Regions from separate parts of the Bacillus sp. z14 (2026) genome, predicted to be linked through region 1. Evidence: a T-box and tRNA genes for the amino acid it is inferred to sense, from the RefSeq annotation. Region 1 holds a T-box; the other holds one or more tRNA genes.

What was found. The T-box of region 1 lies ahead of AC4G3O_RS05785 (valine--tRNA ligase). A T-box ahead of a tRNA ligase gene usually reads a tRNA of that ligase, here a tRNA-Val.
Region 2: it has a tRNA-Val gene. The T-box ahead of AC4G3O_RS05785 (valine--tRNA ligase) is inferred to sense a tRNA for this amino acid. The anticodon was not compared.

What each region holds. Positions count from the first base shown of each region.
Region 1 covers NZ_JBZFQK010000001.1:1,198,460-1,211,219, reverse strand. The annotation lists gene AC4G3O_RS05800 (LysM peptidoglycan-binding domain-containing protein) at 1-1,206, shown strand, start outside; gene ysxE (spore coat protein YsxE) at 1,393-2,415, shown strand; gene AC4G3O_RS05790 (YszA family small membrane protein) at 2,505-2,696, opposite strand; T-box leader at 2,918-3,152, shown strand; gene AC4G3O_RS05785 (valine--tRNA ligase) at 3,220-5,871, shown strand; gene AC4G3O_RS05780 (bifunctional folylpolyglutamate synthase/dihydrofolate synthase) at 5,969-7,279, shown strand; gene AC4G3O_RS05775 (sensor domain-containing diguanylate cyclase) at 7,418-9,139, shown strand; gene AC4G3O_RS05770 (prepilin peptidase) at 9,752-10,501, shown strand; gene pilM (type IV pilus biogenesis protein PilM) at 10,526-11,011, shown strand; gene AC4G3O_RS05760 (type IV pilus biogenesis protein PilM) at 10,981-11,487, shown strand; gene AC4G3O_RS05755 (hypothetical protein) at 11,519-12,046, shown strand; gene AC4G3O_RS05750 (hypothetical protein) at 12,149-12,499, shown strand; gene AC4G3O_RS05745 (hypothetical protein) at 12,584-12,760, shown strand, end outside.
Region 2 covers NZ_JBZFQK010000002.1:350,210-362,969, reverse strand. The annotation lists gene AC4G3O_RS07835 (AEC family transporter) at 1-418, opposite strand, end outside; gene AC4G3O_RS07830 (MDR family MFS transporter) at 588-1,844, shown strand; gene AC4G3O_RS07825 (hypothetical protein) at 2,086-2,421, opposite strand; gene AC4G3O_RS07820 (DUF2187 family protein) at 2,528-2,803, opposite strand; gene AC4G3O_RS07815 (DUF4931 domain-containing protein) at 2,994-3,764, shown strand; gene AC4G3O_RS07810 (helix-turn-helix domain-containing protein) at 4,134-4,472, opposite strand; gene AC4G3O_RS07805 (lasso peptide biosynthesis B2 protein) at 4,636-5,106, opposite strand; partial or broken gene AC4G3O_RS07800 (lasso peptide biosynthesis PqqD family chaperone) at 5,138-5,375, opposite strand; tRNA gene AC4G3O_RS07795 (tRNA-Val) at 6,174-6,246, shown strand; gene AC4G3O_RS07790 (hypothetical protein) at 6,557-6,844, opposite strand; gene AC4G3O_RS07785 (hypothetical protein) at 7,141-7,746, shown strand; gene ulaA (PTS ascorbate transporter subunit IIC) at 7,851-9,107, opposite strand; gene AC4G3O_RS07775 (PTS sugar transporter subunit IIB) at 9,109-9,381, opposite strand; gene AC4G3O_RS07770 (PTS sugar transporter subunit IIA) at 9,393-9,842, opposite strand; gene AC4G3O_RS07765 (nucleoside 2-deoxyribosyltransferase) at 10,143-10,577, opposite strand; gene AC4G3O_RS07760 (FAD-binding protein) at 11,382-12,760, shown strand, end outside.

The DNA of each region.
Region 1 (12,760 bases):
TTTGAATTCCATCAGCAATTTCCTGTAGATATAACGATTCCTGCAGAAAGAGTTCGGGAAATGGATGAGCTTAATATAGGTGTGCATACATTTGATTATAAGCTGCCAGAAAAGGGATATCTGCAAATTAGAGCAGATTTATGGATTGGTGGAGTTTACGATAATTTGCCTGAAGAGCAGACGCAAGTGACAGAGACAGAGGAACGGGAAGAGACTTCAAACTATCAAAATGGAACATCCGGGCGATTTCAGGAAGAGCATCATACTCATACATGGAATAAAATCAACGAAGATTTTGAGGAGTCAGCAGAGGAGATTACTATTCAGGCAGAAGTCCATAATGAGCAAGAGGAAGAACAGATAGAGGTGCATTTATATCGGGAAAATTCTGAGGATGAGGATCAGGAGCAGGAGGATTTGGCAGATTCGCCTGAGATTTATCTCAAGAACCCAACTTCTTATATAGAGAGTAATCATAACCAGGATGACCATTTTTATGTTGAAACTAAATTGTCACCCCGACTGCATCAACCAGCCGATTATGAAGAAACACAGCCGAATGATGAGTCAGATCATACAGACAAGGACTATAGCCCTTTTGCTTTTGAACCGGACCAATTAGTTGACAGACAAAAGCAAAAAGATGAAAACCAATCTTTTTCCATTCCATATGATAATAGATTTGATGAGGGTCCTCCGGAATTAATGGAAGTCGTTCCTTTTACTGCCGAGTATGAAAAAGAGGAAAGTTCAGAATATGAAAAAGAGGAAAGTCCTGAATATGACAGAGTACAGCCGCACCAATCTCAAGCGAATGTAGCACCAGATTTGAATAAAGCTGCAGTAGAACCGGAAACAAATGTTTCTCGCATAAGTCAACAGAAAAAAGAACAAACATCCAATCAGTATGTAGAGAAAAAGTATCAATCGTCTGATTCTAAAAGAAAGAATGGGAAGGAGAACGAAGATCAAACTGAAGGTAAGTCTAAATCTTTGTTATACGATTTATTTACAGAGGAGGAAGAATCACAACAATCAAAAGTAAGAGTCTGTATTGTCCAAAATGGAGAAAATATTGATGTTCTGGCAGATCGATATAAAACGAGCGTTCAGCATATCGCGAGAATAAACGGGATGGAATTAACATCCGATCTAAAAGCTGGTCAGGTAATTTATATTCCTGAAGCTGCTGCTTCTTATAAATAATAGGTCTAGTTAACAGCAGAGCACAGCATTATATGCTCTGCTTTTTTAATAGGAATAGTACAATGCAATTTAAATGTGAGAAACATGGCTGCATAGCTCATTAAAAAATAATGACTTATGATAGGGCAGCTGAAATAGATTTCATTGGTTTCCAAAAAGGGCACATGCAGAAAGGGTGCCAGAGGAATGTTAAGAAAAGATCAGGAGTGGATATCTGAGTTTCTAAGAAACTATCAATTGGAACTTGAATTTTACGAGGATTTTGGAAAAGTAAAAAAAGTATATACGAACAATGGTATATTTGCGATTAAAACCATCCCGGCAACCAAAGGCATTGATTTTATCAAAAATGTGCAGAACCTATATCAAAATGGATATAACCGAATTGTTCCGATTTTTCCAACAGTTGATGGCAGATATGGAGTATTAACTCATGATAAAATCAGTTACCTTATGCCTTGGCTGCCGGATGAACATATAGAGGAACGGGCAGAACGACACCAGCAGATGTTCAGGGAATTGGCAAGAATGCATACGCTATCTGGCAAGGAAATTAACATTACGAAAGAGGAACGGGAAGAGCATTATGAAAAAACAGTCAAGGAGTGGGAGGAGCAAAAGGAATTTATTCGTGAAATGGTAACAACCATCGAAAAGAAGTGGTATATGTCTCCGTTTGAGCAGTTGTTTAGTATGTGCTTTTATGACTTGTCTCAGGCTCTGACGTATTCCTTAAATAAACTGAAGGAGTGGTTTGACCTAACAAAGGAAGAAGAAAAAGTACGCAGTGTGGTGACCCATGGAAATATCTCAATTCATCATTTCTTATATAGTGAAAATGGTTATGGCCATTTTATCAATTTTGAACAGAGTAAAACCGCACCTGCCTATTTCGACTTATTGCCTTTTGTCGTTAAGCAGTTAAAAACTTATCCAATCCAGGGTGAAGAAATAGTTGAGTGGATCTATCTTTATCTGAAGTATTTTCCCTACAAGGAGGGTGAGCTGCGTTTATTCTTATCCTATTTAGCCTATCCGGCTAATTGTATCAAGGTAATAGAACAATACTCCAGAAAAAAAGGTAAACAGGATGAAATACAATTTTGCCGAAGATTCCAAAGGCAGTATTGGTTATTAAAAAACATTGAATATATTATTATGAGGATGGAACAAATAGAAGAAAGCAAAAAGGCGAAGGAAGAGAAATAAAAGATATGGCATCAACATAATAAAATGATAGGCTGTATCAAACAAAAACCAGGCAAACCTACCTGGTCTAAATGAATAGTTATAAAAGATTACAGAATATCAAAGTGGAAGGCTAAAGCAAGACCAATCAGTAATAATAGCAGAAACAAATCAAAAGTGGTCGGAAAAAAGAATGTCCGGATTCCTTGAAAAACGGCAAAGGGAATGGAGAATTGCTGTAAGACATTTCTTGTATTTCGAATCCACGGAGGCATATTGTATTGAGTTACCTTTTTTCGCATGTAAATTCCCCCTTTATGATAGAATATAAAATTACCCCTGAATGGGTGTCTGTACAGCATTATTTAAAGCGTCTAAGAATGAGAATTGACGATGACACCTTGGACATAGGCTTGAATAAAATATAGAAAAATGGGAAACAATGATTGACGAGTAGATGCATACTTATGTATGATAACAGTATTAAAAAATGATTTCCGATTATGAGAAACCAAAATAACAATGAAAAGCTTTGAATGGGAAGAGTATGTGATTAAGACTGTAAGAGAGAGGAATCCATCGGCTGTAAGATTCCTTCAGTAACCGTAATCGCAGAAGGTCGCCCGGGAGCTGTTTCCGTGAACGTCAATAGTAGCGGATAACCGGTGAAGAGCCGTTAATGAAATGAAGTGCCGATACAACAGTTATTTGTATTGGAACAAAGGTGGTACCGCGAGACATACCGTTTCGTCCTTTTTATATAGAGGATGAAGCGGTTTTTTTATTGCGTTTTTCACCAATTATGAAAGTAAAGGAGAATGAAAAATGGAGCAACAAACGGATATTGGTATGCCAACCAAATACGATCCTCAATCAATCGAAAAAGGACGCTATGATTGGTGGTTAAAGGGTAAATTCTTTGAAGCGGGACAGGATAAACAAAAACAACCTTATACGATTGTAATTCCTCCTCCAAACGTAACGGGTAAACTGCATTTAGGTCATGCATGGGATACTGCGCTTCAGGATATTTTGACAAGAATGAAGAGAATGCAGGGTTATGACGTATTATGGCTGCCAGGTATGGACCATGCGGGAATCGCAACTCAAGCGAAGGTAGAAGAAAAACTGCGCAATCAAGGTGTTTCACGTTATGATTTGGGACGTGAGAAATTTGTTGAAGAAACATGGAAATGGAAAGAGGAATACGCATCCCATATTCGTGAGCAATGGGCAAAAATTGGATTGGGCCTTGATTATTCTCGTGAACGCTTTACTTTAGATGAGGGACTTTCAAAAGCTGTTCGTGAAGTGTTTGTAAAACTTTATGAAAAAGGCCTTATTTACCGCGGTGAATATATTATTAACTGGGATCCAAGTACAAAAACAGCGATCTCTGATATTGAAGTAATTCATAAAGAGGTTAAGGGTGCTTTTTATCATATGCGCTACCCACTTGCAGATGGCAGCGGGCATATTGAAGTTGCGACAACTCGTCCGGAAACAATGCTTGGCGATACAGCAGTTGCAGTTCACCCGGAAGATGACCGTTATAAGCACCTGATTGGAAAAACGGTTATCCTGCCAATCGTTGGAAGAGAAATTCCGATTGTTGGCGATGATTATGTAGAGATGGATTTTGGTTCCGGCGTTGTAAAAATTACACCAGCACATGATCCTAATGACTTCGAGGTAGGTAATCGTCATAATCTTGAACGCATTCTAGTTATGAATGAAGACGGAACGATGAACGCGAAGGCTGGCAAATATGAAGGTATGGACCGTTTCGATTGCCGTAAGCAAATTGTGAAAGATCTTCAGGATCAGGGAGTGTTGTTCAAAATTGAAGAGCATATCCATCAGGTTGGACACTCTGAAAGAAGCGGATCTGTTGTAGAGCCTTATTTATCTACACAATGGTTTGTTAAAATGGGACCATTGGCAGAGCGTGCAATTGAAATGCAATCCACTGAAGGTAAAGTAGAATTCGTACCGGAACGCTTTGAGAAAACATATTTGAATTGGATGGATAATATCCATGACTGGTGTATCTCTAGACAGCTTTGGTGGGGTCACCGCATTCCGGCTTGGTACCATAAGGAAACAGGCGAGGTACATGTAGGAATGGAAGATCCTGCAGATATCGAAAACTGGACGCAGGATACAGATGTATTGGATACATGGTTCAGTTCTGCGTTATGGCCGTTTTCCACAATGGGCTGGCCTGATACAGATTCAGAAGACTTTAAACGTTATTATCCAACAGCAGCTCTTGTGACTGGATACGATATTATTTTCTTCTGGGTATCAAGAATGATCTTCCAGGGACTTGAATTCACTGGAGAGCGTCCATTCAAAGATGTATTGATTCATGGACTTGTACGTGATGAGCATGGCAAGAAAATGAGTAAATCTCTTGGTAATGGTGTAGATCCAATGGAGGTTATTGAGAAATATGGTGCGGATTCATTAAGATATTTCTTAACAACTGGAAGCTCACCAGGTCAGGATTTACGTTTCAGCTATGAAAAAGTAGAATCTGTTTGGAACTTTGCCAATAAAATTTGGAATGCATCCCGTTTCTGCTTGATGAATATGAATGGGCTGAAATATGAAGAGATTGATTTAACAGGCGAAAAATCAGTTGCGGATAAATGGATTTTAACTCGTCTAAACGAAACGATTGAAACTGTAACAAGACTGGCAGATAAATATGAATTCGGTGAAGTTGGCCGTGCATTATACAACTTCATTTGGGATGATTTCTGTGATTGGTATATTGAAATGGCGAAGCTCCCTCTATATGGAGAAGACGAGGAAGCTAAACTTACAACACGTTCTATCCTTGCGTACGTATTGGATCAAACGATGCGATTGTTACATCCATTTATGCCATTCATCACTGAAGAAATTTGGCAGAACCTTCCTCACCAAGGGGAGTCCATCACAACAGCATCTTGGCCTGTTGTAAATCCGGACTTAACGGATGAAAAAGCTTCTGATGAAATGAAATTGCTTGTCGAAATCATTCGTACAGTACGTAATATTCGCGCAGAAGTGAACACGCCGCTCAGCAAAAAAATCAAGCTTTCTTTGAAGGCGAAAGATACAGAAACACAAGCTGTTCTTGAGAAAAACAGCAGCTATATCGAGCGCTTCTGTAATCCAGAGGAATTAACAATTGGTACAGACATCCCTGCTGATGATAAAGCGATGACAGCTATCGTAACGGGTGTTGAATTAATTCTTCCATTGCAAGGTCTATTAAATATTGAAGAGGAACAAAAACGTCTTCAAAAAGAACTTGAAAAATGGAAAAAAGAAGTAGAAAGAATTGAGAAAAAGCTATCCAATGAAGGCTTCATGAAAAAAGCGCCTGAAAAGGTGATTGAAGAAGAAAAAGCGAAGCTGGCAGACTATGTTGAAAAACGTGAGGCTGTACAAAGCCGCCTGAAGGATTTAGAAGAATTGGCTTAAGACATTTTATTGCGCCCTGTTCGAAGCATTTGAACAGGGTGTTTTTGTTCAATCATGTCATACTAATACATAGCGCAATGGTTGAGGAGTGAAAAAAATGATACAGGATTATCAACAGGCAGAGAAGTTTCTTGCAGACCGTACAGCAAAACTTGGGATGGATTTTGGCCTGGAGAGAATGGAAAGAGTCTTACGTAAATTGGGAAATCCGGAGCGCAGCATTCCTTGTATACATATAGCAGGCTCAAATGGCAAAGGTTCTACGCTTACATTTTTAAAACATATTTTGGTGGCAGAGGGCTACCGGGTAGGTACCTTTACATCTCCCTATCTTGAAAAGCTGAACGAACAAATTATGATTGATGAGGAAATGATTTCGGACAATAAGCTAGTTGAATGTTTAAATTACCTCCTCCCTGTTTTAAATGAAGCAGAGCAAGAAGGGGATTATCTGACTGCTTTCGAAGTAACGACTATATTAGCTTTTCTGCACTTTAAAAATGAGCAACCGGACATTCTTATTATTGAAACAGGACTTGGGGGAAGACTTGATTCCACTAATGTAATTGAACCGCTTTTGGAGATCATTACTAGCATTTCTTTAGAGCATACCAACATTCTCGGGAATTCTCTGAGTAAAATAGCAACAGAAAAAGCAGGAATTATCAAGAATGGAACATCAGTTGTTACAGGTGTAAAAGATGAGGAAGCATTAGAGCCCCTCGCAAAACAGGCAGAGAAAATGAATGCTGCTTTATATACGCTAGGAAAAGAATTTAAGATTTTAAACCGCTCTCACCCTGAAAATCAGGAAGTTTTCACGGTTAAATGGCGAGAATACTTACTGGAGAATTTACATATTAGCATGCTTGGAAGCCATCAAGTTGAGAATGCAGCGCTTGCTGTCATCAGTTCAATATTACTTAGTGAAACGTATCGCTTTTCGATTCGGGAAGAAAGTATCAGAAAAGGACTGGCATCTGCCAGATGGAAAGGGCGTTTTGAGATTGTGTCGAACCAGCCGCTAATCATCCTGGACGGCGCACATAATGTGTCAGGTATAAACTCTCTGCTTTCAACGATTGATGATCGTTACCCAAATTGTGATATACATATTTTGTTTGCGGCCTTAAAGGACAAGGATTATACAAAGATGATTCAGATGATTGAACAAAAGGCAGCAAGTATAACTTTTACGGAGATTCCATTAGAACGAATGAATGAGGCAGAGGAGCTTTTTAAACATAGCCGACACCCTCATAAGGATGTAAAAAAAGATTGGGTAGAAGGAATAAATGAGATATTAGCCAAAATGAAAGACAGAGATATGCTATTGGTCACAGGCTCTTTATATTTTTTGGCGTCTATTCGTCCATATATCGTCAATGAAATTATTCGAAAGTCATAACTAAATTCATGTAAAAGTAATGATGTTCATGACAATCCTCCATAAGACCTGTTTTTGTAAATACTTGTGTAACAGATGTCAGAATTTTTGATAAAATTTGACATAAGATGGATGAAATTCCTGAACGGAGGGGCGGTAATGGTTACAAAACAAAAACGCTTCATTATTTGGATACTTTGGTTATTGATCGTCCCTGCAAGTTTATATATTTCATATACGGAGTATCCTATTTTAGGAAGCTTTTTTTCGATTGATATTCTTCTGTTCCTATTACTGCTTTGTATTATTACGTATTACCCTATTATGATAAATGGATTGCCAATTTTTCTCCTTCAGGGTGTATCCTTGGCTCTATTCCTTGAGTACGGATTATTTGTTGAAATAATCCTTTCGCAAATCGGAGTAATAACATTGCTCTATAGAATAAAAATAAGCAAGGATGAGCTTTTCCGCATTCCGATGAATTCTTTAATGTTTTTTATTAATTCATTAACAAGCGGATTAATCTATTATTTGCTTGGCGGTCAGCATTCTAATTTGGACTTATCGGATATAAGTGTATTTTCATTAATTGTAATCCACCAAATTGTCTGGTTCTTATCTAATTTTATTTGTGCTTTACTCATAGATGTGTTTGTATATAAGGCAAAAGTAGAGTTTGTTGCAAAAGATCAGGTTGCGGATATCGTATCCAGTATTATCATCTTTCCAATCGGGTTATTATTGTATTCAACCTATCAGGAGCTGGGGGTGGTAGCCATTATTATTGTTGGCGTACCGCTTGTGAGTTTGGCTCTTGTGATGAGACTGTATTATCGGGCTGACCATATGAATGAAGATTTGCAAAAAGCGAGCCAAATTGGTCACAGATTGACAGAAAGATTAGAAGTCAAGCAAGTACTGGATTTATTTTTGGGTGAAATTTCAAGGATTTTCCCAGTGGACGAAACCTATATTCTTAGTGTGGATAGCAAAGCCAATAATCGCCTTCGTATGGTTCGTTATGAAAGTAAAAATGAGACTGGTATGCCCCATTTGAATTTAATCTCGGCAACAGACAGCTTGTTAGGAGAAGTATGGAAATCAAAAAAAACATTGCTGATTCAGAGCTCTGCCTCCCTGAAGAAATACGAAAACCATGGTATTCCTGATTGGGCAGAAAGCGTCTTGATTGTTCCGGTTTTAAATGCAGAGCAAATGGAAGGGATTGTCCTTCATATATCTTCGAAAAGAAACTTTTTTGAAAACAGTCAGATAACGATTGCAGATATTCTTTCTACATATCTGGCTTCAGCTATTGAAAATGCGAGGCATTATGAAGAAACAAAAGTCAAAAGTGAACGCTGCTCTTTAACAAATCTCTATAACAACTATTTTCTGGAAGATTACTTAAAAGAACAATTTATCCTGATAAGGGAAAGAAAGCTGGACACATTAACTCTTATCTTAATAGACTTGGATCACTTTAAGTCAATAAATGACTCTTACGGACATTTGGGTGGGAACGATGTTTTATGTCAGGTAGCAGAACGTTTGTCTTCACTCGTACAATTTAAAGGGATTGCAGCCAGATATGGCGGTGAAGAATTTGTGCTTGTCCTCCCTGGTGCAGGTGTGGAGGAAGGCTATAAATTTGCCGAACTGGTACGTCAAAAAATTGGAACAAAGCCGTATGAATTAGTATCTGATTTAGGTAGTGAAAGCAGGAGGGTTCATGTAAGAGTAACTGCATCAATTGGAGTTTCAACAGCTCCAAATGATGCGGATGATCCTCACTCATTAATCCGTCATGCAGACCGGGCTATGTATACAGGAGCAAAACGCGCCGGACGTAACAAAGTGGCGCAATATATTAAATAAAAGTGACGTATTCTGACTACTAGAGAGGAGGAATACGTCTTTTTTGTTCAAGAGAAATAGACTAAAGCTATTTGTGTAGAAGTGAGTTTCATATATGGAACAGCTGATAAAAATTTTGAAAGAGAAATCGAAGTAATTCAAGCATTAATTACTATTTTGATAAAAAGATGAAGTTAAATCTACCTATCTCTGTAAATCAACAAATATCCTATAAGATTAATATTTATAAATAGAACAGATAATTTATTGGAAAATATACAAAATAATGGCAAAGAATGTATAATAATAATTAGTGATATAGGTAATTTGTACGAGTGAAGAATAGATTCTATTTAAAATACAGGGTAGAGGGGTGGGTATATGAAAAGAGGGCTAAAACTAGCAATTGCTATTATTATTTTATTTTCAACGGTATTGCAGACTCCTAACGTAACATATGGAGCGGAAAGCACTCCAAAAATAAGAGTTTTGGAGATTTACGATAATAAAAATTATTACCCGACAAAGCTTGAGGACCTTTTAGGGGATACCCAATATGAATATACGTCAATGCCAATGAAAAAATTTGTAGCACTTCGAGAAGAATTAGATGGAAAATATTACATGATTGTAATGTTTACTCTCTATCTCTTAATCTTCCTCACCGGTCTCATCTTTGGTTCATTTTATAATGCGGTAGGTTTGAGGATTCCAGCGAAGGAATCGATTGTAGCTCCGAGGTCGGCTTGTCCGGCCTGCGGCCATACATTGACACCGATAGAGCTTATCCCTGTATTGTCTTACTTGTTTCAAGGGGGGAAGTGCCGTAAGTGTAAGGCGGGCATTTCACCTATTTATCCGATGATGGAACTGACAACGGCTATTCTATTTATGGCAGCTCCGATGCTGCTGGGCTGGACTGCTGAATTGTTTGTGGCATGGGCACTTATTTCCCTGCTGATCATTATTTTTATATCGGATATTACGTACATGCTTATACCGAACAAAATTCTGCTGTTTTTTACAGTTGTTTTTTTGTTTATTCGGGTATTTATTCCTTTGGACCCATGGTGGGACGGTATAGCTGGGGCTATTGTCGGGTTTGGAATCCCATTTTTTATCGCTGTAATCAGCAAAGGCGGCATGGGTGGCGGAGATATTAAATTATTCGGTTTAATTGGATTTGTGATGGGAGTAAAGGGAGTTATTCTCGCCTTTATATTCTCCACCTTTTTTGGAGCTGTCTTTGGAGTCATTGGGATGTTAATCGGTCTTGTGAAGCGGCGGAAGCCGATTCCATTTGGACCGTTCATCGTCGTTGGTACACTGGTGGCCTACTTTTTTGGGGAGTTCTTGCTAGACTGGTATTTACAATTTTTGTGATTGATTTGGAAGGGAGAAGTTATAATGGCTTTTACTTTATTTTCAGGCAGCAATCGGGTTGTGAACCTGGTATTAAAAGACCATGTGATTCGTTATGTAGAACTTAAACAGCTGGACCCACCGATTGTTCATAAATGCGGTGAGCATTTTTTACCTGCCGGTGTTATAAAGGACGGCATTATTACTGATTTTGACCTTCTAAAGGATATTTTAGGTGATTGTGTTGTTAAATGGAAAATACAGAAACGTCAGGTGCGGTTTTTAGTACCAGACTCCCGTTTGGTCATTCGTAAGGTTGCCATTCCAAAGGATATTAAAGATGATGAAATCAAGGGCTACTTATATTTGGAAATGGGAACGAGTATACATCTTCCATTTGAGGAACCCATTTTTGATGTGGTTCTGTTGGAAGAGACGGAGGAAAAAAGGAAATTCTGTTATTCGCTGCTGAAGAAGAGGTGGTATCGGAGTACGCCACTTTGCTTGAAAAATCTCAGCTTTATCCTATAGAAGCAGATATTTCGCCTTTGTCGCTGTACAGGCTGTTTTTTCATGCAGGAAAAAGAGATTCGAAAGACCATCTCTTACTGATTGAATTTAATTTGCATACCGTCAACACAAGTGTTTTTGTAAATGATAAGCCGATCTTTATGAAAAATATCCCTATTACAGGGCAAAGTAGTGAATGGGAACTATTGCGTATAAATGAAGATCAGCAAATCATGGAATATTCCAGTGACAAAGAAGATTATATGCAATTGTTGGAGGATACTTATACAGAAATTGATCGGGTGCTAAGCTTTTATCAATATTCCTTAAGCCATGAGCAGCATCAGGTCACTAAAATAATCATAACCGGTGATCATCCTTATCTAACTGAAGTGATCACTGACATAAAAAATAGATATGATCAAACTGTGGTGAGTATTCCAAAGGGATATATACAAACCAATAAGGAACCTGAATTGCCGGAGTCCTTTTTTTAGCCGGGGGATTGGCTCTTAAAGGAGTGAGATGATGCTTGTAGAAATTAACTTGCTGCCAAAAAAAGAGCGCAAAAACCGTGGTGTACTCCTGATTATCTTATCTGCAGTGTTTCTCGGTATTCTCTGCGGAATCCTTTACTTTTGGCAATATCAGAGCAATCAAAGCCAGTTGAATGCATTAGAACAAGAATATGAAATGACTGCTCAAATGATTGAAGTAGAACAGCAGAAGGTTGTATCTCAGGAGAATAGCAATTCCGTTGCTCAATTAACAGAAAAAGTTAAATGGGCAAACCAATACCCTGTTAAAACAGTACCTCTCTTAAAACATTTAAATAGATTTTTGCCGGAGCGAGGATTTATTGAAACCTTTTCTTATGCTGAAAATGGCGCAATTAAACTCGAAGTACGGTTTGATAAAGCAGAAGAAGCGGCCTATTATCTAAAGGATTTATCATCAACTGAGATTATAACGAATGCGATGGTTTCTTCATTGGAAGCAGCACCTGTGGAGGAAGAGACTGAAGATAGTGAAGAAATTGATCCTGTGGAACTATGACCCCCGATATATTGGGACATTTGAGCTGACTCTCAATATGCCGGCAGTAAAAAAATTGAAGGCTGATGGTGAGCTGCCCTCTGAAGAAGAGGTGAAATCGAAATGAGTTGGCGATTAAGTAAAGTTCAAATGTACATATTAAGCGGTGTTTGCGTGGCCATTCTATTACTATTTGTCGGATTGTATTTCTTTCTTCTTAATCCGATGAAATCAACAATTGAAACAAAAAAAGCTGAAGTGGCTACACAGCAAACTATATTGGATTCTATTTCTTCACAGCTGAATCAGTCAACTGGATCAACGTTTCAGTCTACGATGGAATTACAAAAAAAGCTTCCGGTAAAACCATTGGGAGATCAGTTAATTCTCGATTTTGAAAAAGCAGAGGTTATCTCTAATAGTCTGATTTTAAAACTAGAAGTTCGGGATGAAGAGCTGGCTGAAGCAGGTTGAGCGGAGCCTGCTCAACCAACTGATTCTGCAGATGGAACAGGTACGGCTGATTCTCCAGATACCGAAACGGCTTCCGGTGCAAAAGTGGAAACCGAATCAGAAGTAGAGCAGCTGGAACCCCCATTGCCGCTGCCGCAGGGTGTGAAAAAATTAGCGGTTAAGGTGACAGTCGAGGCTGATGGTTATGATGAAATCGAAAAATTTGTTGAGACCATAGAGTCCTCCAGGAGGATTATAAAGGTAGACGGCCTTGAGTTTGTT
Region 2 (12,760 bases), on a different contig from region 1:
CTACATATACCCCAATTGTAGCCATCACGATACTTTGGGTGACCATTAAGATGATGGCGTAATCAAATCCGGCAGCGCCAAACAATAATAACGCAACAGGTGTTCCATAATTACCATTGTTCATAAAAACCGAACCAAGAATGAGCCCACAGGTTTCCTTTATGTTGTATTTATTTATAAAAGCGATAAAACATACAAAGATCATAAGTGCTAAACAAAGCCCAAACGCGTAAATAACAATATAAAGATAATCTAAGGTCAGTTCATTAGTATAAAACGTTTGAAACACCAGTAATGGTGTCATTAAATAAAGGGACATCGTTGAGATCGTTTTTGGATCAAATCCTATCTTCTTCTCGCCTATATATCCTAAAGCAAATATAACAAATACCGGAATCAATACATTAAAAAACTCCATCTGCTTACCTTCTCTCTGGTTGAAACTATCATCTTTCACACACCATTATACCAATTCCTTCCTTTAAAACTTCAAAATATTTTAAATTTTTTAAACAATATTCTCTTTTACCTATTTATCTATTAAAATAGAAATTATTGGAACTTAATTAAAGGAATCAGGAGGCATTATGCAGTCTTTTAAAAATTTGTTTAGTCCATATCGAGGCTTACCCAAAGAAATTTATATTATATTTTTTGCTCGAATTATTAATAGTCTGGGAGGGTTTGTACATCCGCTGCTTGTTTTAATCCTCACTCAGAAGATTGGCATGGATAGTGCCCAAGCAGGACTATATGTAACTTTAGTCAGTGTTATTTCTGCACCAAGTATGATTTTAGGCGGAAAGCTGGCCGATACCTTGGGAAGAAAATTTATTATTGTTGTTTCGCAAGGTCTAGGAGGCATAACCGTTATATCCATAGGTTTAATAGAGCCTTCGATGACCATGGCCTATTTGCTCATGCTATCATCACTCTTCTTTGCTTTGTGCTCACCTGCCTACGATGCACTATTGGCGGATTTAACTACCCCCGAGAATCGGAAAGGTGCTTATTCATTAACCTATATGGGTTTTAATTTAGGTTTTGCGGTTGGTCCAATCATGGCCGGTCTACTATATAAAAATCATTTAGATCTTGTTTTCATCATTGATGGGATCGCTACGCTCTTAGCTACAACATTAATTTTTATTTTTATAAAAGAGACAAAAACCAAACATATTTCGGTAACAGAGAAAACGGAAAGAAAGCTTGAGGAGCATGTAGAAGGATCTGTTTTTAAAGTACTGAGGGCAAGACCAATATTAATTATGTTCGCTTTTATTCTATTATGTATCGAATTTGAATACGCTCAATGGGCATTTACCATACCGCTGCATTTAGAGGAGTTGTTTAATGATTCTGGCGCAGCCTATTACGGAACACTTGCCGCATTTAACGGTATATTGGTTATCTCGTTTACGCCGATTATTACGAAACTGACAAATAAGATAAGGCCTATAAAAGTGATAGCCACCGGAGCCTTGTGCTATGCTTTTGCCTTTGGTATGCTCGCCTTCACCACGATACTTCCCTTCTTCTATGTATCTATTTTCATCATGACCATTGGAGAAATCATGATTGCAATCAATGCTTCGACCTTTATAGCTAATCAAACACCAGCTTCGCACAGAGGCAGAGTCAGCAGTATTCTCCCACTGATAATTGGCGCCGGATATGCAACAAGCCCAATGATTATGGGAAGCTTTATTGCAGCATACTCGATTACATCTGCCTGGATGGTAATTGGATCCCTCGGATTCATTTCAGCAGGACTCATGTGGCTGCTTCAGAAGAAAGATCTAACCAATCAGCCTGACACCGACCATGTGAAGGTTGGTGCTTAATCTAATCTAATAACAGAGAGGGGGCAATCACATTCTCTTTTCATGATGTGATTGCCCCCTTAAATGAATAATAGTTTCTCCCCCATTACCGGATTCTCTTCCTGAACTGACGTTTAATTTTACAGACCATCAAACTCCTTTCAAAAGAAAACCAACAGGCCCTGAGATAAAAATTAGATTATAAATGATTAAAGGACCAATCGCGGTCCTTTGATTCAAGATGTCATAATATGTATAAAGATCATAGTTGAGATTGAGATTTAGCCATTGATATATCCTCTTTTGAAACGATTTCCCATCCATTGGCTGTAAGCTTATTTATATAATCATCGAATCTAATTTCCTCTAATTCAATTGCCATCGGACTAAGAGATACATAGCATTCATTCTTCTCATAATTAACCGTCACCTTCACAACCTCATATCCGTTGTGAAATCCCTGATCAAATCCAGGATCTTCAATAATGTCTCCTATTACCGGACGGAAAGATGACTCAACTGTTTTCATCATCATTTCGCTTCTACTATTTTCTTTATCCTTGGTAGATGTTAAAAAGACGTATAATTTAATTTTCATTTCTTCTCTCCTTCCAAATTTGGTTTAAAAAACTTTAAAGGCATATTCAATGGTGATTTCATTGCACGATTGGTACTTTTACAATCACTCCCTACGAATTGTAAATTTAATGATAAACTTGTGTACTGAATGGATCGATTTGTTGCTCACTTACTCTTGCGCGAACTTTTGAGGTCTCAATAATTTTATAATTACCATGTCTGACAACTGTTCTCGTTGTGTTGAGTTTCAATTCGTCTGCATATTCTTTAGAAATTTCCACAATACACGAAGCTTCCCTCAGTATTATAATTTCTCCAAAGATAAATAAATTTCCTCTTTTAAAATAAATCACATCACCTATTTCTCCCTGTACATATTGATCCCTATACTCGAAATCCATTTCACTACTCACCGTCCATGTTTTTATAATCAATCAATTAAAGATATATGTCATTGTTACTATCGACATTTTATTATGTATTTTTACACTTTTTTTATTTCTATAATATGGCTAAAAATATACAATCGTACATATCTTTAATTTATAATAAACATATCGAGTTTTAACAGTTAACAAGGTAGGTGCAAGTATGGATCAGCAACAATTATATTTTTCAAGTACAATTGGCAGTCAAAAGCCTGAAACTATCCGTAATAAAACAGCAGCCTGCCCCTTTTGCCAAAGAGATGAGCTTACCGATATTCTTGAGACAAAGGGAGATATTATTTGGTTGATGAATAAATATCCCACTCTTCTGGATACCTATCAAACGGTCATTATTGAAACCAATCAATGTCACGAAGATATAAGGGGATATGAACAGAAGCATATGCGTGAATTAATTCGCTTCAGTATTGCTAAATGGCTTGAAGTGGAGAAGACTGGTGAGTATGAGTCCGTTATCTTATTTAAGAATCATGGTCCCTTTTCAGGCGGCAGCATTCAGCATGCCCATATGCAAGTGATTGGAATGAAACATGTAGATTACCATAAGAATATGGCAATGATTGATTTTGAAGGCACAGAGGTATACAAGAAATCCGGTATTGAGTTAAATGTATCAAAGTATCCAGTTATCGGTTTTACTGAATTCAATTTAATATTGAACACATTAGATGAGATTGATGATTTTGCTGATAAACTTCAAATCCTGGTCCGTTATATTTTGGATGGTTTCCATAAGGGATGCACCAGCTATAACCTTTTCTTTTACCATTTTCATGACTTGATTATTTGCAAGGCCATCCCACGCTTTGTTGTATCTCCCTTGTTTGTCGGCTATAAAATTCCACAGGTACTTATGGAAGATCGGCTTGATATCATTAGGAAAGATTTATCCAGATTACTCACCCAGACTTAGGCTATCGCAAGGCTCCCTCCCGTCATAACCGGGAGGCTTTTTGAATTCCATCATTCATTACTGATATAGCAACCAAAATACGACCTGGAAATTTGGCTTTTTCAATCCTAAACCTCCCACAGAATGAGTTAGATGACGACAAACGTAAAAGCACTCTTCCAGAGCCAACTCCCGTATTTATAATGCATGTAATCCAATTTCCACAGCAAATAAGGTCGAGTCTCAAGCCTATGGCCATCAACAGCGACCGGCCACTGATTATCACCGATTTTTAACTGATCTATACTATGCATTCCATCCTGCGTATAACCATAAATTCTGATCCATCATTGGCTAGGATGATTTCGATATTTTGGTAGGGTTGGGCAATTATTTTACTTTGCTTTTCCACATAATATACTCAATTAATGCCCGATACTCATCCATTTGTTCTTTATCAATTACGGTTGTCTTTAATTCCTCGATTAGGTTGATTAATTCCTGATTCATATTTTGATTGGTTTCAACACCTTCTTGTACGCGCAATAAAGTTTTTAAATCTGCATTTAAAACAAACGCTAGCCTTTTCAATACTTCAATTGAAGGATTTTGATTCACTCCCCTTTCAATATTGCTTAAATAGGATTTAGATATTCCGGCATTTGCAGCTAGCTGGGTCAGTGTCATTCCTTTACGTTTACGTATTTCCTGTATATTTCTTCCTATCATTTTCTCTACCTCTTTAGCTCAGATTATTTACTTCATTAAGACCATCTGCAAACAGTTAATTACTTTTTCCATATCCTCTTCTGCCATGTTGGTACCTTGCTCAAGGCGAACATTAGGTTCAGCTCTTTGGAAAAACCGGTCACGTGCAAAGGTTGTCTATCCATCATTTTTTCTCCTTCTGATCCCCCATTCTTTTAGCAAAGGTTCCCACCACTGTGTATCCTTCCTTCCCATTGGCTCCAGTTACAAAATATAATCCACTCCGCAGCCAGGCATGAGCCTTCATCTTTCCTTCCTTATCTCTTGCTGTTGCCATATAAAGAGTACTTTCAATGCCACGCCGCTCGAGCATTCTCATTCCTGCAATCGCCATAACAAGACATTTACTTTCCCAAAACGTATATCTACTCATCGTCTCCAAACTTTTGGACACTAACTCCAGGATTTCAGTATGGGCTGGCACATAAGTTAATGAGGTCTCTTCCATCTTTCTGCCCAATTTAGGCGCAATTTTAGAAAAGGGCAGACTCTTTTGTATCCGGGCCACTCCCAAGGAACAATAAGCTTCTGCATACATCATGAAGGTTTTACTATCTATGGACAGCAAGGTTCGAGCTTTCTGAATGAGGTTCATAAACATAACTCCTTAGGAAGTAATGGTTTAGTCAATTAATTCTTCTTTTTTCAACATATCCAGGAAATGAACGAACCTGACTTTCACATTCTTCAGGGCTTCCGTCATACTCTTCTGTTAATCGATCCACAAGCTCATCGATACTTAGGTTCATTCATTAGTTCCCAGGTTAAGCCTCCGACTTCACCGAGATTATAATATTTAACATTATGGACGCTTAACATCACTTTCTCCCCATCCATATCACTGACTACATTCCTTTTGGACATAATAAAAGTTGATATATTAAGATTTCTATCCTTCAAGCTAAATTAACTCTGGCAACTTCACTTTTGATTGCAAATCCAAACGCCTGGTACACCATCTGCTTCAATACCTGAATCAACTTCATCACTCCAATTTTAAAAAAAGCCCTATACGATAAATTTGTATAAGGGCTTTTTCCTTCTCTACACAATCAACTTCCTCTGTGACCACCGTTAACTTGCCCACCATCAAAAGTTATTTTCACATGAAGAACCTCAACTCAAGATTCGTTTTTGACATACTTTTTTCTCCTTCACCCCTGATGTATCGTTCTTTATTTAGAACACATGGAGCAAAGCAGGCCCTTTTCATCCTATTATTGTATTGAGTTTATCTATCTTTTATAGATATAATCCTAAACTACAATCAGTTCTCTCAAACTTATAGATATAATTCATAGATCAATAGTCACTAGTTCTCTATAAAGAACTGATGTATACTAAAAATATCATTTTTAGTAAATTATGTCAAACAAATTCACTAAAGATTTTATAATTTTTAGTATGCGCAAAAAGATCAACTGAATGATAAATTTGCTTTCAAAATCGCCAATTATTAGACAGATCTTGGTGATGATTATTACAGACTTTACTCTGAAGAATGTCAGACAGATTCATGAGGACTAAAAAGGCTATGTTCCTTCTCTAATTTAAAGGATCGCTTTGTGTATTTATATAGAAGAAAGATCCTACAACAAAAATTCATCTTGACTTTAACTGACTTACCCTTTATATTAATTATTGTAAATTAATTAGTATTCTGATTCCGTAGCTCAGCTGGGAGAGCACCACCTTGACAGGGTGGGGGTCGCTGGTTCGAACCCAGTCGGGATCATACTTTTTAAGAAGGCTTAAACCTAGATGTATCAAGGGTTTGAGCCTTTTTTCTGTTTTTTAGTTGAAGTCTCATCCTCTTGTAAATAGCCAAGTACCTTTGTTAGGCTCTGCTAAAGGAGAGAGTATTTTTCCATTGCCATCAATCTTCTTCTATTTCATAAGTTAAACCTTTAATTGCATTGATTTTGGCTATTTCATTTTTATCAGATGTCATTATATAGCACTCTGATTCATGAGAGTTAGTTGCCAGCCAGTCCTCTCCTTCTTTAATAAATGATAAATCTCCAGGTAAGTTAGGGAAAACCCAACTAAATAGAGAATTGGATAGTTCCAAAACTGTTGTTTTTAGCATGTTCATCTGTGGAAAAATAGTATACTTTTGCAGTTTGATTATCTTTTAAAATGTTACTTGCCCATTCAGATTGCTCTTTCATAAGCTTAAATGATGGATCAAACTTTCGTAGAATGGGGGCAAACTTAGTTAAGTCTCCCATATCCTTTCTAAGAACTAAATGAAACTCATCACATATATCAAAGGCCAATTCAATAAGCTCACGGTATGTATTTCCAGACGGATTCTTTGTAATTTTGAACATAGATATTACCCCTCACTATTTTTTGAAAAGAAGAATATACCTAACCCCTTCTTCCATTTATTTAAACACATATTTACATTAAATTTCACTACTTCTCTATGATACTTAACTAGTTGTTATACACTGGTGATTCTCTCAAAGAATCAGTTTATTAGTAATATTTTGTCTCTATACAAAACGATTAAGCAGAAGGTAAAGTAAATATATAACCTTTCTTTTTTGATACATACTTATAAAACAAATTTACAATATAGCTGCTATCCTATCCAAAACCTACATGAAAGAAGGAATGCAAGATGGAGAAGCTTGAAGTGATAGTGGAAATGAAAGAGGGAAACCTGATTCGTCTCTATGCCAATAAAGTATATGATACTTTAGGAGAGACCTATCACGGGGATATCTTCACGACAAAAAGTGAATTGTTAAAGCATTACCCAGATTGCGAAGTGATGAATGGATATGGGTTAGCAGACCCGCAAACCAGCCTTTTAATCTCCGGAATAAATGATTGGTTTGATACGATTGAAGAAGCGGTGACAACACTCCAAGCATTACATCACAAACAAGAGCTGGACGCTTTATACGAGGCAACAGCAAGCTATTATAACCTGCTCAAATCAAACACTAATTTAGCAAGGATAATAGAAGAACTGGACAATCGTGATACAACATCATTCCCCGAAAAAGTAATTTCATTATATATGATTACAGGGTTCGCAAATGATTGGTTCCCAGATGAAATCGCAGAAGATAAACGGCAAGAGGTCAAGAATGTACTAGATCAAGCTTATATGAAATGCTCAAACATTGTAATGGCACATCAACAAGCAAAGAAAGCTCAAATGATGATCACGGCAACAGAATACCTGGGTCTACGCAGAAAATTTTATTCAAAACATTAAAGAAAGCAACTACAAATTATGATGTAGTTGCTTTTTTTGCGTTAAAACTCATTTAAAACTAAAATATTTATCACTTCTTCTGTTGTTCGATGCTTTTCTAGCATCTACATAAATAGTTTCATTAAATATCCTAAGAAAATACCCACGATCGCGAAATCGGTATCGCCAAATGTTGTACCTTCAAAACCTAAGTCTCCTAAGACCGGTAGTAATAATGCTGGCAAGAAGCTGATCAGAATACCGTTAACAAATGCACCTAACATAGCTCCTCTTCTGCCGCCGGTAGCGTTTCCGAATACACCAGCTGTTGCTCCGCAAAAGAAGTGTGGTACTAGACCAGGAACAATTACTTTCAAGCCAAATAACGGAAGTAAAAACATACTTATAATACCTCCGAGAAAGCTAAAAATAAAACCAATAATGACTGCATTTGGGGCGAAAGGGAACACCACTGGTACATCCAATGCCGGTTTAGCATGAGGAACAACTTTGTCCGCTACCCCTTTGAAGGCAGGAATGATTTCTGCTAATAATAATCGAACACCCGCTAAAACGATATAAACACCTGCAGCGAACGTGATTGCTTGGATAAGGCAAAATACAATAAAGTTTTGACCGCCGCTCAACTCATTTTCAATGTAAGCTGGACCAGCAGCAATCGAAACGATAAAGAACATAACTAACATAGTTAAGGAGATTGCTACGGATGTATCTCTAAGGAATCCTAAACTTCTTGGCACTCGAATATCTTCTGTTGACTTAGCTCTATTCCCTGCTCCTTTACCTACTAATCCAGCAACCCAATATCCGAATGAACCAAAGTGACCGATCGCAATGTCATCATTACCTGTAATCCTTCTAACAAAGGGCTGTAGCAGGGCTGGACTTAAAACCATTAATAATCCTAGAATAATAGACCCAATTATAATTAAAGCTGCTCCATCTAGTCCGCCTGTCGATAATACGACTGCTAACAAACAAGCCATAAACATAATATGGTGTCCTGTTAAGAATATATATTTAAATGGAGTGAAGCGAGCTAAGAGGATATTAATAATCATACCTAACAACATGATTAAAGCTGTTTCAGTACCAAAAGCATTTTGAGCCATCGCAACGATCGCTTCGTTGTTCGGGATAACACCATCTATATCGAAGCCCTTCTCTAACATTTTTCCAAAGAAATAGAGTGAACCCGTAATGACAGTTGCACCAGCACCAATAATCAGGAAGCCCATAATTGTCTTTAATGTTCCAGATACAACCTCAGTAGCTGCTCTTTTCTGCAGCAATAAACCAATCAGAGCGAATAAACCAACCAAAATCGCCGGAGTACTTAATATGTCTACTATCAAATCCATGTTATATATCCTCCAGATGTTTTTCTAAAACAGTTTTGATTTCTTCGACATTGAATAAATTAATGAGCGGAATGACTTTCCTTCCATCTCCCTCTAACTGCTCCATGATTTCAGGTGAACCAATATAGTAATCTACTGTCTCCGCTTTGGCGGATGTTAAATCGGTATGCCCTACTTCTGCCTCCCGATTCATTTCACGCAAAGCTTTCTTTACATTCATTTCTGCAATAAAACTACTTCCTAAACCGTTCCCACATACAACTAATATTTTCATCTTGCTGCCTCCTATTGTATAAATGAAAATAATTGCTCTAAAAAATCATCTTTGGATTTGGAATGGATTAGTTGTTTCACATTCAATTCTTCACCTAAGACAGCTGCCAATTCAGATAGTGCTTCTAGATGTGATTGATTATCCACCGCTGCCAGTACAATAATCAGCTGAACCTTATGGTGGTCCTTATCCGAAAACCATACAGGTTCTTTCATAACTAGAAAGCTTAATCCCATCTGTTTTACACCAAATTCCGGTCTTGCATGAGGCAAAGCAATGTTTGGGCCAAGTACATAATAAGGACCTAGTTCCTTCGTATTACTGATTATTTTATCTACATAAGTCTGTTCAATAGAATCATTTTCTATCAAGGGAGCAGCCGCTAATTGAATAGCTTCTTCCCATGTATTCAATTGATCCTTGAACTGGATTAGCTGTGTATTTAAAATCTGATCTAACAAGACCCACCCTCTCTCTAAACTTTCCTTCATTTATAATTCATTCATATAAATCTACTTGTAGATTTATTCCCTCTATCTTTTTGAAATTTATTTTTAGGACATCATGTTAATACTCCATATAATCATCTACTACCTGAAAATTAACGATAATGCAGACATAAGTTTCATCTTTTTCTTTCAAATGTCTTGGAAAAATAGAGAATGATATTTTTGCTTCATAAATAAAAAAAGCCAGTCTTAGACCGGCTTTTAATTTAATGATATTCATATTATTAATAGTTTACTACTTAGCAAAAATGCTTATTCTACTTCTCCTTCAAAACGAATCAATGGGCAAGTAGTCCAATCATAGTTCTGCACTTCTTCCCACGTTTTAAAATAAGCTTGCAATGATTCTGTGATCATTAAGTTGCAATATTCTTCTTTCTCGTGGAAGACAAAGATGGGTTTACCAATTGAATAAGCTAACCCAATCTCAAACATTGTCCCAGAATCTGTTTCATCATATATCGCGAAAATGAGATCTGCATCTTTTACATGGTCTACATCATTCTTAAAAACTACATCTCGCCAAGGCTGTGTATTATACACATATTCCTTAAATTGATGCTCTCTTGGACTAAATACGTCAAAGCCCATATTTCGCAGAACTTCTTCTGCTTTGGAAAGTCGCTGTGCCTGATTATCGTTAAACCAACCACTTGCTAAATAAATCTTCTTGCCTTTTAAATTCATGTTGTCCTCCGCAAAACTTATTTTTTAACAGAGGAATTATAGTTGAATATGAATCAAATGACAAGCATTGATCAACTACTAATTCATATATATATATTGGAAAAATCACTCTACTATTCATAGATTGTCCTGAAAAAACTTCTAATCGGCACTGGCTTGGTCGAAGATATGATCAGCTAATTGAGTAATAATTACCGTTGTTCAATGAGTTTTTATTTATTAATAGTAAATAAAACTCGCTATAATATAGTAAATATAAAATAAAAAACTAATTGTAATTAAGAATATAGAACAAATATTTATAAAAGTTGAATGTCCTCTCCTTTTAACTGAACGAGAGATAAGATAGAAAAGAACTTGAATCATCAGCTGTGCACAAAATGTTATAGAGATATAAGTTTTTAATAATCCTTCTCCTGGCAATCCAACATCACTCTATCCGGTTGAAACAGTAAAATTTAAGAGTCCTACCACCATTAAGCATATCAAAATATGTAATAATGTGATAAAAAAGCTACCCCTCTCCTTCAATTTAAAACTCCCCTATTCACCATTTAAACAACTTAGTTCATGTTTATACCACTTACCCTTGTAATATTCTCTCTACCACATAGTCCAAAAGACATATTCCGATGGTTCTATTGTTCTTATCCCACTATTGATAAGGTTGGAGTTTTGCATTCTAGAAACATAATAAATTATTTTTTTCACAAATTAGACAAATAACTTGAAATAATTAGAATTATCGGTGATAATCAATTTATTGATAGTGTCACTATCAAAAATGGCAAAGGGGATGATTTTTTGTCTAGTAAAATACCTACTAATTGGGACAAAGAAGTAGATGTAATCGTTTTAGGGACTGGTGGCGCCGCTTTGACAGCTGCTGTGGCCGCTTCTGAAAGCGGTTCCAAGGTTCTTGTGTTAGAAAAGACCCATCAAATCGGTGGAACAACTGCTTTTTCAGGTGGAGTTCCTTGGATTCCACTTAATCATTATATGAAAGAAAAAGGGTATGAAGATAATCGTGAAGATGCTATTAATTTCATAAAACGCTTAGCACTTGGCCGAGCAGAAGATTCTATGATTGAAACTTTTGTAGATAAAGGACATGAAATCATTAAGTTTTTAGATGATCATACTCCTGTCAAATTTGTTTCTCCAAAATCTTATCCAGAATATTATGCACGTATGGATGAGGCATTAAAACATGGGACACGTTCATTAGACCCTGCTCCATTTGATTTAAATGAAATTGGAGAATGGGGTTCATTAGTCCGTCAAAACCCAATTTTCCCTCCTCTGACATTAGAAGAAGGCGGAGCCGTTGGAGGAATTGACTTCCAGTTAGTGGCTGAGCGTATGCAAAATAATATTGTTACTATGGGTCGCTCATTAGTCGCTTCTTTATTTAAAGCATGCTTGGATCGCGGCGTCGAAACCTTAATCGAAACAGCTGGTAAAGAGCTAATTATGGACGAGGATGGACAAGTAGTCGGAATTGTCGCTGAAACAAAAGATGGAGAAATTTTACGTTTCGCTGCACGCAAAGGAGTAATTCTAGCATCAGGCGGATTTGAATGGAATAAACAATTAGTCAAAGCCTTCTTAAAAGCTGAGTTCACTCATCCAGTTACCCCTCCTGGTAATGAAGGAGACGCACTCTTAATGGCTATGAAGGCTGGCGCTGCACTTGAAAATATGAGTGAAGCATGGTGGTATCCAGCAATGGTGGATCCAACATTTGAATATGAAGATAATGTAATGGCGCAGCTAGGTGGTGGCCGTAATGGTCCAAACTCTATCATCGTGAATAAATACGGACGCCGATTCGTCCATGAAGGAACAACCTATAACGATATGCCAAGAGCCTTCTTTAATTATGATCCAGTAAAAGTAGAGTTTCCAAACAAAGGACCAAACTGGATGATTTTTGACCAACAGCTAAAAGATAGCGAACTCATTATTACTATGGCACCTGGTGATCCTGCACCTGAATGGGTAGATCAAGCTGATACTATTCGCGAGCTAGCTGAAAAAATTGGTGTTGATCCAGACGGTTTGGAAATGGAGATTCAAAAATGGAACGAATATTGTGAGCAAGGTGAAGACCCTGATTTCCACCGCGGTACGATACAGTTTGAAGCCTTAACAAATGGCGGCGGAAGTCCTGAGAAAAACCT